2 regions of the Neobacillus sp. BP17 genome follow, and region 2 is predicted to be linked to the other one. Evidence: a T-box and tRNA genes for the amino acid it is inferred to sense, from the RefSeq annotation. Region 2 holds a T-box; the other holds one or more tRNA genes.
The links. The T-box of region 2 lies ahead of alaS (alanine--tRNA ligase). A T-box ahead of a tRNA ligase gene usually reads a tRNA of that ligase, here a tRNA-Ala.

Region 1: it has a tRNA-Ala gene. The T-box ahead of alaS (alanine--tRNA ligase) is inferred to sense a tRNA for this amino acid. The anticodon was not compared.

The regions. Positions count from the first base shown of each region.
Region 1 covers NZ_CM184198.1:4,618,338-4,625,267, reverse strand. The annotation lists gene AC4QJR_RS22695 (RBBP9/YdeN family alpha/beta hydrolase) at 1-45, opposite strand, end outside; gene AC4QJR_RS22690 (DEAD/DEAH box helicase) at 249-1,589, shown strand; gene AC4QJR_RS22685 (solute symporter family protein) at 1,719-3,257, opposite strand; gene AC4QJR_RS22680 (DUF485 domain-containing protein) at 3,257-3,583, opposite strand; tRNA gene AC4QJR_RS22675 (tRNA-Ala) at 3,905-3,977, opposite strand; gene AC4QJR_RS22670 (MgtC/SapB family protein) at 4,056-4,751, opposite strand; rRNA gene AC4QJR_RS22665 (16S ribosomal RNA) at 5,213-6,750, shown strand.
Region 2 covers NZ_CM184198.1:4,313,637-4,320,566, forward strand. The annotation lists gene alaS (alanine--tRNA ligase) at 1-2,415, opposite strand, end outside; T-box leader at 2,472-2,700, opposite strand; gene AC4QJR_RS21145 (AI-2E family transporter) at 2,764-3,843, opposite strand; gene AC4QJR_RS21150 (YrzQ family protein) at 3,933-4,067, opposite strand; gene AC4QJR_RS21155 (YrzR-like zinc ribbon domain) at 4,150-4,341, opposite strand; gene AC4QJR_RS21160 (PRC-barrel domain-containing protein) at 4,353-4,826, opposite strand; gene recD2 (SF1B family DNA helicase RecD2) at 4,860-6,930, opposite strand, start outside.

The sequences.
Region 1 (6,930 bases), 300 kb from region 2:
ACTACCGCCTAATCCATGAATGATTACAAAACTTTGTTGGTTCATTTAATCCCCACCTAATTTTTAATTTTTACTATTCCGATGAAATAAGTTGGTTTTATTGAGATTATAGTTGTTTTAAACGAAAAAGGCAATCAATCTCTCATAATTTATTAATTTTTTGGATAAACAACTGAAAAGTATATTTGCAATTGTATTGATAAACAATCAAAATAAATTGATTGGATAAATAGAAAGTAGGGGTATTTTTGTCAGATTTTTTATCATTAGGTATTTCAGAACCACTCGTGGAAACATTACGTGGTCACGGTATTGCTAAACCAACACCGATTCAACAACAAGCCATTCCATTTGTGATCAATGGTATCGATATCATAGCACAGGCGCAAACAGGAACGGGAAAAACGTTTGCATTCATCCTGCCAATATTAGAAAAAATTAAACGTGAAGCGGAGCATGTCCAGGCATTGATCGTAACGCCAACGAGAGAATTAGCCCTGCAAATAACAGAGGAAATTGAAAAACTAATTTCCAATCTAACAGGTATCGATGTTCTAGCCGTATATGGAGGTCAGGATGTTGATAAACAATTAAAAAAGTTAAAGAGGGGAATGCAGATAGTCGTAGGAACACCCGGGCGACTCTTGGATCATATTAGAAGGGAAACCATTCGTTTATCAGAAATAGATTACCTTGTTTTAGATGAAGCAGACCAAATGCTCCATATTGGGTTTCTCAATGAAGTGGAAGATATTATAAGAGAAACACCAGTAAGCAGGCAAACCATGCTTTTTTCAGCAACCATGCCGGCTGAAATTCGTAAATTAGCAAAAAAGCATATGAGAGATCCAGAATACATTCAAATAGAAAAAACCCAAGGACCTGCTGAAACGGTGAAACAAATAGCGATTCATACGACTGATCGTGGGAAACAAGGCACGCTTATTCAACTAGTAGAAACGTATCGTCCGTTTTTAGCGGTTATTTTCTGCCGGACAAAACGCCGTGTAAGTAAACTGTTTGATGTCCTGAAGGCAAATGGATTTTCTTGCGATGAATTACATGGGGATTTGTCACAGGCGAAGAGAGAACGGGTAATGAAACGGTTTAGGGATGCAGAGGTACAATTGCTCGTTGCGACAGATGTGGCGGCAAGAGGACTTGATGTTGAGGGGGTCACCCATGTGTTTAATTATGATATCCCTCAAGATACGGAAAGCTATGTCCATCGCATTGGCAGAACAGGAAGAGCTGGGATGACTGGTCTGGCAATTACCTTTTATACTTCGATAGATCGACCTATGCTTGAAACAATTGAAGCTGAGCTAAATATCACGATTCCAAAACAAAATATGGGAAATAACAAAGAGGGCAATGAGAGCAAAATAAACGATAATAATGAGCACAGTACTCAAAAAGTGAAACATGGAATTAGAAAAGCAAAACCAAGTACACCACGAAATCGAAACGAATCAGGAAGAAGAGAGAATAGATCAGATCGAAGTGGGGGATTTGAAAGAAGGTCCCATACTAGTAAGCCTGGAAGTAACCGTTCAAAAAGTGGTGCTGGAAGAAAAGGACAAAAATAAATTTCTTAGGAAAAATTCATAAGGATAATGAAAATGGGACTGACGCAATTCAGTCCCATTCTTTTTATATATGATAGGTTTTTCAAATAAGATTACTGTCTAGCTCCAGCGCACTAGCGTTTTTGTAATTTAACCACCAATGTTAATGCCAGTATTAGACTTAACCAAAACTTCTTCATATCTTTTCACATCTGCTTTTTGACTGGAGAAGATCGTTCCAAGGTAACCTGCAATAAATCCTAGTGGAATCGAAACAATTCCAGGAGTTGTATATGGGAACCATGGTTCGCCAACAAAAATGGCTTTTCCAACTTCAGGGCTGAACACATTCGGGCTGACAATCACCAAACCGATGGCTGAAATAAGGCCAACTACCATCGCCCAAATGGCACCAATTGTATTGAAGCGTTTCCAGTAAATAGTATAGAGAATTACCGGAAGATTGGCGCTGGCTGCGACTGCGAACGCGAGTGAAACTAGGAAGGCAACATTTAGGGTTTGTGCCCCTAGAGCTAGAATAATAGAAATAACTGAAACGCCAACCGCTGCCCAGCGGGCCATACCAACTTGCTGCTTCTCTGTTGCTTTTCCTTTTTTCAGGATGACGTTATAGAAATCATGAGCAAATGCAGAGGCGGCTGTCAATACTAGGCCAGCCACAACAGCTAATATTGTCGCAAAAGCAACTGCTGAAATGAAAGCAAATAGCATATTCCCGCCAAGTGCTTGTGCTAAAAGTGGGGCTGCCATATTTCCTGCGGGATTGGCAGATACAATTGCACTGTTACCAACAAAGGCTGCGGCGCCGAAGCCAAGGAAAATGGTCATAACGTAAAAAATCCCAATGATCCATGTGGCATAAACTACCGAAGAACGAGCAGTTTTGGCATCCTTTACCGTAAAGAAACGAACAAGAATATGTGGAAGACCAGCTGTTCCAAGAACCAATCCCATATTTAACGATATAGTATCAAGGCCAATTTTGTATTTTACACCTGGATTTAAGAAGGTTTCCTTTAATGGCGTGGCAGTTTTCATTTGCGCAAACATATCGGTAATACTCCAGTTAAATTTGGCAAAAACAATAATTGAAATAACTAAGGTACCACCCATTAATAGAACAGCTTTTATAATTTGTACCCAACTTGTTGCATGCATACCTCCAAAAATAACGTATACGGTCATAAGGACTCCAACGATTAATACGGATGTGGTATATTCTAAGCCTAATAATAATTTAATAAGTGCACCTGCACCAACAAGCTGTGCAATCATATAAAAAATAGAAATCGTAACCGTGTTCATGGCAGCGAAGCCACGGACCTTTTTAGCATCAAAACGAGCAGCAATCATATCAGCAAATGTATATTTTCCTAGGTTTCTTAGTGGTTCAGCAACTAAATAAAGTACAACCAGATAGGCTACGAGAAAACCAATACTATAAAAGAAACCATCAAAGCCTGTTAAGGCAACTGCACCTGCAATTCCAAGGAACGAAGCAGCAGACATATAATCCCCAGCAATGGCAAGTCCATTTTGCCAGCCAGTTAAACCACCGCCAGCGGTATAGAACTCACTAGCATTCTTTGTTCGTTTTGAAGCGTAGTATGTAATTACTAATGTTACAAAAACGATACAAAGAAACATTGTAAAAGCAGCAGTATTCATTAGTTAGCCCCCTTTTCCTGAATGACTTCATTCGCCAATTCGTCGAATCTTGCTGCTTTTTTCGAATAAATCATACATAAAGCCCAAGTCATGACAAATTGTAAGAAAGCAAAAACCCATGCCCAAGTAATACTGCCGATAAACTTGTGATTTAACACAGTAGAATAAGAAGTTAGTACAGGTAAAGCAAAGTAAAAACAAAAAAAGAATATGGTGACAGGGATGATGAACTTTTTCTTTTCGGAGAGTAATGTTTGAAATGATGAAGACTGGACAATTGAGGTATAATCGCTTTCAGAAAAAGTCTTAGTTTTTTTGGCCTCCATGGAAGGTCCTCCTCTCAAATAAAACCTATTGTTCAAATTGAGGTAAATAAAGACAATGCTGATTGTCGGTGTCTGAGGAAACGATAGATTGAAGCATGTTGAATAACTTAATTAGAGAATTCTCCCTCCTTAAATACAGATTTTTCTAAATTTTTAAATTACATTTATGATTTTATTATAGTGATAAGGTAATATGCAATAGGAAATTAAAAAAAAGGTAAAAATACCCACTAGTGGGCATTTTTACTGTGGTGATGGGGTTATATTAGATGGACCGTTGAAAAAAAAGAAAACCTCTGCAGCGCAAAGGTTTTCGAATAATGGAGAATAGGGGGCTCGAACCCCTGACCTCTTGCATGCCATGCAAGCGCTCTCCCAGCTGAGCTAATCCCCCAGATATTTGGTACAAGAAAAATTATATCTGTATTATTATAATCTTGCAAGAGAAAATTTAAGTAAGGATATAAATTTTTTAACTTATACTTTCAATTTCTACTTTTTGAATACCTTCTAAATTAGAAACAGAGGCATACACATCAGTTGTTTTTTCACGATAGTCAACGGCAACTAATATTTGAACGAGATGGTCGCCATTATCTAAATCCTTAATCTTGAGCCTGCGAACGATATAATTTTTTTCGATTAGGAAGGAAATAGCTTTTTCAATTTGACCTTGATCCCTAATAAATAGTTGCAGCATAATTTCTTTTTCCCTTAATTGTTTCGGCCCAATGATTTTCATTAAAAATGGAACAAATTCAACACTAAGTATAAGTAATGCTACCCCAGCAAATGCTTCTATGAAAAAACCAGCTCCGACTGCAATTCCAATTCCTGCTGCACCCCAGATCATTGCTGCCGTTGTTAAACCAGATATACTATCATTTCCACGTCTTAAGATTACACCTGCACCTAAGAAACCGATCCCTGAAACTATTTGTGCTGCTAAGCGAAGCGGATCCATAGTTATTTTGACATCATCTGAATCAGGAAACATGTACGCTGATTCAATGGATACAATCGTTAACAGACAACTTACAACAGAAATAACTAGGCTTGTTTTGAGGCCTACCGGTTTCCTTTTTAATTCACGTTCAAGACCAATAATAAGACCAAACACTGCAGAAACACCAAGTTTAATTAAAATTTGCATATCGACACTACTCATTTTAAATCACGTCCATTTATACAGTCGTTGACTGAAATTTTGATTCTTGAAAAAATACTGATTACAAAATAAATATAGAATACCTTTCCTTAATTCTACACATAAACAGGTATCTAATGGAAGAAGCATATAAATGTTGTTTGCCTTACTTAGTTAGAAATCAGTTTCGAAAAAAAATCAAAAATTATATTGCAAACATTTATTTATCATGTTATATTAAATCTCGTCCTCATCGAGCGGGTCAACAAGTGAAAAAAGAAATAAAAAAGTTGTTGACACCACGATGTAAGATGTGATAAATTAGTGAAGTCGCTTTCGAGCGATCGATTGAAATTTAAGTGATTTGTTCGCTTATTAGAAATTGTTCTTTGAAAACTAAACAAACAAAATCGTGCAAACAAACAATAAATTTTAGTTTCAGCAATGAAACTAAGCCAACGTAACAAATGAGCTAATCAACTTTCTTGGAGAGTTTGATCCTGGCTCAGGACGAACGCTGGCGGCGTGCCTAATACATGCAAGTCGAGCGAGACTCTTCGGAGTCTAGCGGCGGACGGGTGAGTAACACGTGGGCAACCTGCCTGTATGACTGGGATAACACCGGGAAACCGGTGCTAATACCGGATAATCCTTTTCCTCTCATGAGGAAAAGCTGAAAGTCGGTTTCGGCTGACACTTACAGATGGGCCCGCGGCGCATTAGCTAGTTGGTGAGGTAACGGCTCACCAAGGCAACGATGCGTAGCCGACCTGAGAGGGTGATCGGCCACACTGGGACTGAGACACGGCCCAGACTCCTACGGGAGGCAGCAGTAGGGAATCTTCCACAATGGACGAAAGTCTGATGGAGCAACGCCGCGTGAGCGATGAAGGCCTTCGGGTCGTAAAGCTCTGTTGTTAGGGAAGAACAAGTACCGGAGTAACTGCCGGTACCTTGACGGTACCTAACCAGAAAGCCACGGCTAACTACGTGCCAGCAGCCGCGGTAATACGTAGGTGGCAAGCGTTGTCCGGAATTATTGGGCGTAAAGCGCGCGCAGGCGGTCCTTTAAGTCTGATGTGAAAGCCCACGGCTCAACCGTGGAGGGTCATTGGAAACTGGGGGACTTGAGTGCAGAAGAGGAAAGCGGAATTCCACGTGTAGCGGTGAAATGCGTAGAGATGTGGAGGAACACCAGTGGCGAAGGCGGCTTTCTGGTCTGTAACTGACGCTGAGGCGCGAAAGCGTGGGGAGCAAACAGGATTAGATACCCTGGTAGTCCACGCCGTAAACGATGAGTGCTAAGTGTTAGAGGGTTTCCGCCCTTTAGTGCTGCAGCTAACGCATTAAGCACTCCGCCTGGGGAGTACGGCCGCAAGGCTGAAACTCAAAGGAATTGACGGGGGCCCGCACAAGCGGTGGAGCATGTGGTTTAATTCGAAGCAACGCGAAGAACCTTACCAGGTCTTGACATCCTCTGACACTCCTAGAGATAGGATTTTCCCCTTCGGGGGACAGAGTGACAGGTGGTGCATGGTTGTCGTCAGCTCGTGTCGTGAGATGTTGGGTTAAGTCCCGCAACGAGCGCAACCCTTGATCTTAGTTGCCAGCATTCAGTTGGGCACTCTAAGGTGACTGCCGGTGACAAACCGGAGGAAGGTGGGGATGACGTCAAATCATCATGCCCCTTATGACCTGGGCTACACACGTGCTACAATGGATGGTACAAAGGGCTGCAAGACCGCGAGGTTTAGCCAATCCCATAAAACCATTCTCAGTTCGGATTGCAGGCTGCAACTCGCCTGCATGAAGCCGGAATCGCTAGTAATCGCGGATCAGCATGCCGCGGTGAATACGTTCCCGGGCCTTGTACACACCGCCCGTCACACCACGAGAGTTTGTAACACCCGAAGTCGGTGGGGTAACCGTAAGGAGCCAGCCGCCTAAGGTGGGACAGATGATTGGGGTGAAGTCGTAACAAGGTAGCCGTATCGGAAGGTGCGGCTGGATCACCTCCTTTCTAAGGATAATAGGAAAAGCGGAGGCGACTGTTCAACTTCGACAGACGTTGGAGAGCCGGCACTGCAAATCCCGGTTTTGGATTTGCGGGGACGGATCGAAACGGCCGAGAAGTTAGGAGCCGAAGCTAGACAAGCTGGACCTGTGAGCCAGACAAAACAGTTTGTTCGCGATCTTTGTT
Region 2 (6,930 bases):
AATCACAACAGAGCCAAGCTTTTGCTTTAAATCATCCGCCATATTTCTGAGGTTGTTCATATCAGCACCTTGAACATTTGCTGTTAATACAGTCACCCCATCAATTTCTTTTGCTTTGGTTACGAGATTTCCAGCTTCAATATTTCCAAGCTTCGTTGCAAGAGATTCGTTCTCTCTGTGAAGTTGTTTGATTTCAAGCATCAAACTATCAATTCTTGCAGCGATATCTTTAGGATTGGTTTTTAGTTTCTCAGCTGCATCCTTTAACAAACCAACCTGCTCATTTAGTGATTTATAAGCCGATTCACCGGTTACTGCTTCAATCCTTCTTGTACCAGCACCAATTCCACCCTCAGAAACAATCTTAAATAATCCAATCACCGAGGTATTCGGTACATGGCATCCGCCGCAAAGCTCAAGACTGTAGTCTCCCACTCTTACGACACGAACAATGTCACCATATTTTTCGCCAAAAAGAGCCATCGCTCCCATTGCTTTTGCTTCAGCAATTGGTTTTAAGCTGATGTCCAGTTCGATATTTCTCCAGATCTTTTCATTGACGATTTGTTCAACCTGTTCAAGTTCTTCTGGCTTAATTTGACCGAAATGCGAAAAATCAAAGCGGAGACGATCAGGTTCTACGAGGGAACCCGCTTGATTCACGTGCTCGCCAAGTACGTCTTTTAGGGCTTGGTGTAACAAATGTGTCGCTGTATGGTTTTTAATAATTTTGACACGATTTTCGGCATCCACTTCAGCTTTCACTTTGTCATTCGTTCTTAAGGTTCCAGCTGTAACCATGACTTGATGTAGATTTTGACCATTTGGTGCTTTTTGTACGTCCTTAACAGCAACCTTGCTGCCTTCACCGACAATTACACCACGGTCAGCAATTTGTCCGCCGCTCTCGGCATAGAATGGTGTCACATCTAGAATTAATTGTACTTCCTCACCACTTGTCGCACTGTCAACAAGTTCACCATTTTTAATAATCGCTGCTATAGTAGAATTTGTTTTGAGTTCATCGTAGCCAACAAATTTACTCTCAACCTTTACATCACGAAGAACTCCACCTTGAACCTGCATCGAATCAACATCTTGTCTTGCTGCACGGGCACGCTCACGCTGCTGCTCCATTTCGACCTCGAAGCCGGAATGGTCTACCTTCATCCCCTCTTCTTCGGCATATTCCTCTGTTAATTCAACAGGGAATCCATAGGTATCGTAAAGTCGGAAAATATCAGCACCTGTGATGGTATCACTGCCTTTTTCTTTTTCCTTCTTAATGACAGTTGCTAGAATCGCTAAGCCTTCATGAAGTGTCTCATGGAAGCGTTCTTCCTCACTCTTGATAACTTTTTGAATGAAATCTGTTTTGTCCTTTACTTCTGGGTAGAAGTCATCCATAATTTCGCCAACTACTGGTACGAGTTCATACATGAATGGACGATTAATGTTGATTTGTTTGGCATACCGAACAGCTCTACGCAGCAGGCGGCGAAGTACATAGCCACGGCCTTCGTTGGATGGCAATGCTCCATCTCCGACAGCAAAAGCAACCGTCCGAATATGGTCAGCAATTACTTTGAAAGCAACATCGGTTTCTTTGTTTTGACCGTACTTTTCACCAGAAATCTCTTCTGTTGCACGAATAATCGGGATAAATAAATCTGTATCAAAATTGGTAGGGACGTTTTGTACAACAGAAGCCATACGCTCTAATCCCATCCCCGTATCAATATTTTTCTTTGGCAGCGGTGTATAAGTGCCGTCAGGATTATGATTAAATTGAGAAAATACAAGGTTCCATACTTCCAGATAACGGTCATTTTCACCGCCTGGATAAAGCTCTGGGTCTGATGGATCATTCCCATACTCCGGACCGCGGTCATAAAAAATTTCAGTATTCGGGCCGCTTGGACCTTCTCCAATATCCCAGAAGTTCCCTTCTAAACGAATAATACGCTCTTCTGGCAAACCAATCGTGTTTCGCCAAATGTCATATGCCTCGTTGTCTTCAGGATGGATCGTAACTGAAAGAAGTTCTGGATCCCAGCCAATCCATTTTTCAGATGTTAAGAATTCCCACGCCCATTCAATCGCTTCCACCTTAAAATATTCACCAATGGAAAAGTTACCAAGCATCTCAAAGAATGTATGGTGTCGAGCCGTTTTCCCAACATTCTCAATGTCATTGGTTCTAATTGATTTTTGTGCATTTGTAATTCTCGGATTTTCAGGAACAACACGTCCATCAAAATATTTCTTTAAGGTTGCGACACCACTGTTAATCCATAAAAGTGATGGATCATCATGAGGCACTAGTGATGCACTTGGCTCAATCGTGTGACCTTTTTCTTTGCTAAAAAACTCTAAAAACATGGAACGAATTTGTGAACCTGTTAAATTTTTCATATGTAGAAGACCTCCTTTTTTATAAAAAAGCATACAAAAAAGCCCTCATCCCAAAAAACAGGGACGAGAGCCTATCTCGCGGTACCACCCTGATTATGGATACAATAAAATGTATCCATCTCTCAAAAAACCCTTAACGCAGGCATACGGCAGTGATTAGCTGCACTCCAGATTAGCTTTCTGTCGTCCTTCATCTAGAGCTTCTTTCAGCTAGGGAAGCTCCTCTCTTCTTCGCATATGCGATACAGATGGACTACAACATACTTTATCCTTCAACATTTTCATCCAATGACTCTATAACACGAATTATAGACACCCGAAAAAAGTTTGTCAAATCAATCTTTCCGCTTAAGTGCTAGGTTCCTTTGCATTCCTTCGAATAAAATGATTTTTCGCATGAATTATGGCTACTTTGATCACCACAAGGACCGGGACGGCCAAGATCAGTCCCAGAATCCCGCCGATTTCTCCTCCCGCCGTTAATGCAGCCATAATAATTAAGGGGTGCATATGAAGACTTTTCCCCACAATCAAAGGGGATAAAATGTTTCCTTCAAGAAATTGGAGACCAAACACGATAACTAATGTAATCAATACTAATTTTACGGATGATGTGGCAGCGATAATGACGGCCGGGACTGCCCCGATGATGGGCCCAAAATAGGGAATGACGTTTGTAATCCCCACTATTAAACCTAATATTAACGGATATTTTAAATGGAACAGCCAAAACAATAGGGCAGAGACACTGCCAATAATGATACATACCAGTAGTTGTCCCCTAATATAGCTGCCAAGGGATTCATCCACATCCTTCAGGAATAGCGTCCCTTTTCTCCGCCATTGTTTAGGTGTTATATACCAAATTGCCCGTTTGATCAACGGAAAATCCTTTAACATATAAAAGGCAATAAATGGAATGATCATCATAATTAATGCTGAATTAAGAAACTTAATTAAAATATTGACAATGACCGTTAATAAGGAATCCAGTTTTTTTTCAAACGCATCAATGCCTTCATCCATTCTAGTCTGCAGACCATCTGGCCATTCCCGTGTGTGCGATTGAAGCGTAGTAATCCATCCTCTGTATTGCTCTGCTAATACTGGTGCACTTTCAGAGAGATCTTTTATTTGGTCAATGATTGCTGGAACTCCTTTATACACGCAAAAGCCGAGTCCACCAAAAAATAAGATATAAATTAGAAAAATAGCTAATCCACGGTGGAGACCCTTTTGATGTAATTTTTCCACAATTGGATGGAGCAAGTAGGTGATAAATGCTCCAATTGCAAAGGGAAGAATAATAAGGATAACCACCCTTAAAATAGGCAGCCACACAAAGCGGATTTTTAGAAAAACATAAATAGCAATTAATAAAAGGAGTAAAAAACCGATGCGGTAATACCACTTCATACGAATTTCCACATTATCCGAGCCTCCCTTCAGGTTAGTGTTAGAGACACTCGGTAAAAATATGCATTAATAATCCCCCTCTGCTGCGAGGGGGATTCGTTCTAAAAGATCGCTCGTTTTACTTTCTTTGTCATTCTTTTCATATTGCGGGTGGACATCATATTATTTCTTTGGGCGACATTATAGGCTGCCATCCCCGCACCAAACGCAATCATCGTCGTCATCATTTTATTCATACGTTTCACCTCTTTAATAGACGTTAAATAAGTTTCTACTCACTTTGATAACGGTCTAGCATAGCGTTTCCGCTTTTCTCTCTTAAAGGGTGTAACGACGCTCTTCTTCTTCAAACAAATCGTCCAAGGAACTAAGTGACCCGTCTTCTTCGACTTGATGGGTATTGATTAGGCCTTTGTTTACTGAAAGTTCAATAAAGCAATTCCAACAATAATATTGGTTAATTCCAATTTTACCGATATCCTTGCTTTGACAATTGGGACACTTTAACATGGAAAGACACCTCACGTATTATTTACATCTACGATAATGGCATCCTTTCCGATTGCTAAGGGCTTCCCGGATTGAATGACTTGTTTGCCTTCCGTAAGATCCGAAAAGAAGCCATCCGTGATTTCGTACCCTATGATTGTGCCCAATTCCTCCTGAAAATATACATCTTTTAACAAACCAAGGGATTCCCCGCTTTTTGAAAGCATCATCATCCCGTCTAATGGCTGTTGATGTGTAAGTGTATATTGGGGGTCTTTCAGCTTTACTAAAGAGGCGTTATCCTCAATCATTACCCCATCTACACCGAAGGAAGCCACTTTTTGGATATCCAAAAAAAAGGATTGTTTGAAAAAAACGCCTTTTTTTACCAATAATCCGTCTACCCTGCCGGTGCTCGAGATACATAAATCACTTACCTCGCCAATTTTCTGACCGCTGTTTGTTTCAAAAACAGGCTGTCCTTTTAATAAAGAGAATGTCCGCAAAGAGTGTCCCACCTCCTGTGAACATTCATAGTGTTAGTCATTTGCCATGAAATCATAAGGTGAAACGTTTTCCATTCCAACCATTGGATTAGCCTGCATGAATTTTTCTTCGTAGGACATGGCAGAACCTATTTCTTCACCTTGGTCATTATTTTCTATCGCTGTATTTGATTCATACTTTTTACCAACATGTGAAGCAGGTGCAATCGACTCTTGCAGCTTTTGACACAAAGTAGTTTGGCGGGAGAGTTCATCCGCTCTTTCTACGCCCATTTTAAGAGCATCGACTTCACCGCAAAGAATTAAGGATTGTTTACTTCGTGTGATGGCTGTATAGATTAAATTTCTACGTAACATCCGATAATAACTTCTTGTCACTGGCAAAATGACAATCGGGAATTCACTGCCCTGCGATTTATGGACGGAGCAGCAATAGGCGTGGGTAATTTGAGTTAAATCTTGTCTGGTGTACTCGACTTCATTGCCTTCAAAGGAAATGTATATCATATCCTGTTTTTCGGTGTTTTCCTTCGCATAGATAATCGAGATAATTTCCCCAATATCCCCGTTAAAAACATTGCTTTCTGGTTGGTTCACCAGTTGGAGTACTTTATCACCAATCCGATATTTGACCTCACCAAAAGCAATTTCCTTTCTTTTACCATCAGGATTAGGATTAAATATTTCCTGTAATAAAACATTCAAGCGGTCAATTCCAGCCGGCCCCCTGTACATAGGCGCTAACACTTGAATATCCTTTGCGGAATAGCCTTTATTTTTCGCATTAAAGGCGACTTTTTCAACCACTTGTGCTACCTGGGCTGTTGAACATTTAATAAACGACCGATCTGCTTGCTTCTGAGTGATATCAGCGGGCAAGTAGCCTTTTTTAATTTCATGGGCAAGTTCAATAATCGAAGAACCTTCTGCCTGTCGGTAAATATCCGTTAACCGTACGGTTGGAATCCGTTCAGATGTGAGCAAATCTTTTAAGACCTGTCCCGGTCCGACCGATGGTAATTGATCTTCATCACCTACCATGATGACTTGGATATTTTCGGGAAGTGCCTTAAATAATTGATTCGCAAGCCATATATCGAGCATCGAGGTTTCATCTACGATGATAATTTTCCCTTCGAGCGGACTTGCATCGTCACGGTCAAATCCTTCTTGACCATTAAATCCAAGTAAGCGATGGATGGTTACCGCAGGGAGGCCGGTCGATTCACTCATCCTTTTAGCGGCTCTTCCAGTCGGGGCTGCTAATAAGAACGGAAAGGGTTCGCCTTTTTTCTGGTAATCCTTAAGCTCTAAGGAACAGCCATGCAGTTCTGAATAAAGTTCTACAATTCCTTTGATAACCGTGGTTTTTCCTGTCCCTGGTCCACCAGTTAGAATCAACATAGGCGACATTAACGCCGTTTGGATGGCTTCACGCTGCGAGGGTGCATATTGGACACCCAGTCGTTCCTCTAAACTTCCTAATGAGAGAAGAAATTCAGATTCTGGAAATTGATCCTTATATTCGGTCTGTTCGAGGATACGCTGGATATTTGTTACCAGCCCTTTTTCGGCAAAATATAAGGATGGTAAGTACACGCGTTTCTCTTCACCAATTAATTTGCCCTCTTCTTGCAGCTTGATGACTTCATTTGAAATATCTATGTATTCTATTTGATCGCGCTTGTTCTCTTCTAAAAGGTCTTTTACTTGTTCCAATAAGTCCTCAGCATGGATGTAAACATGCCCCGTCTGCATGCTTTCATTTTCAAGGATGTAGAGACAGGCTGCCTTAATCCGGTCAGGGTGATTCCCTGAAATCCCTAGTTGGTACCCGAGTTCATCCGCCCGGCCAAAACCGATTCCCTCTATATCTTCAACAAGTTTATAAGGATTCTTCTGCATAATTTCAAGCGTCTGTTCTTTATAGGCTTGATAAATCCGCATCGAGATTTGAGGTCCGAAGCCATATTGATTTAAAGCGACCATGACTTGCTCTAACCCTTGATGCTCCATTAATGTATCGTAGAGCATTTTTGCCTTTTCTGGAGGGAGTTTTGGAATGGAGTCGAGCAATGACGGCTGGTTGAGAATCTTTGAAATG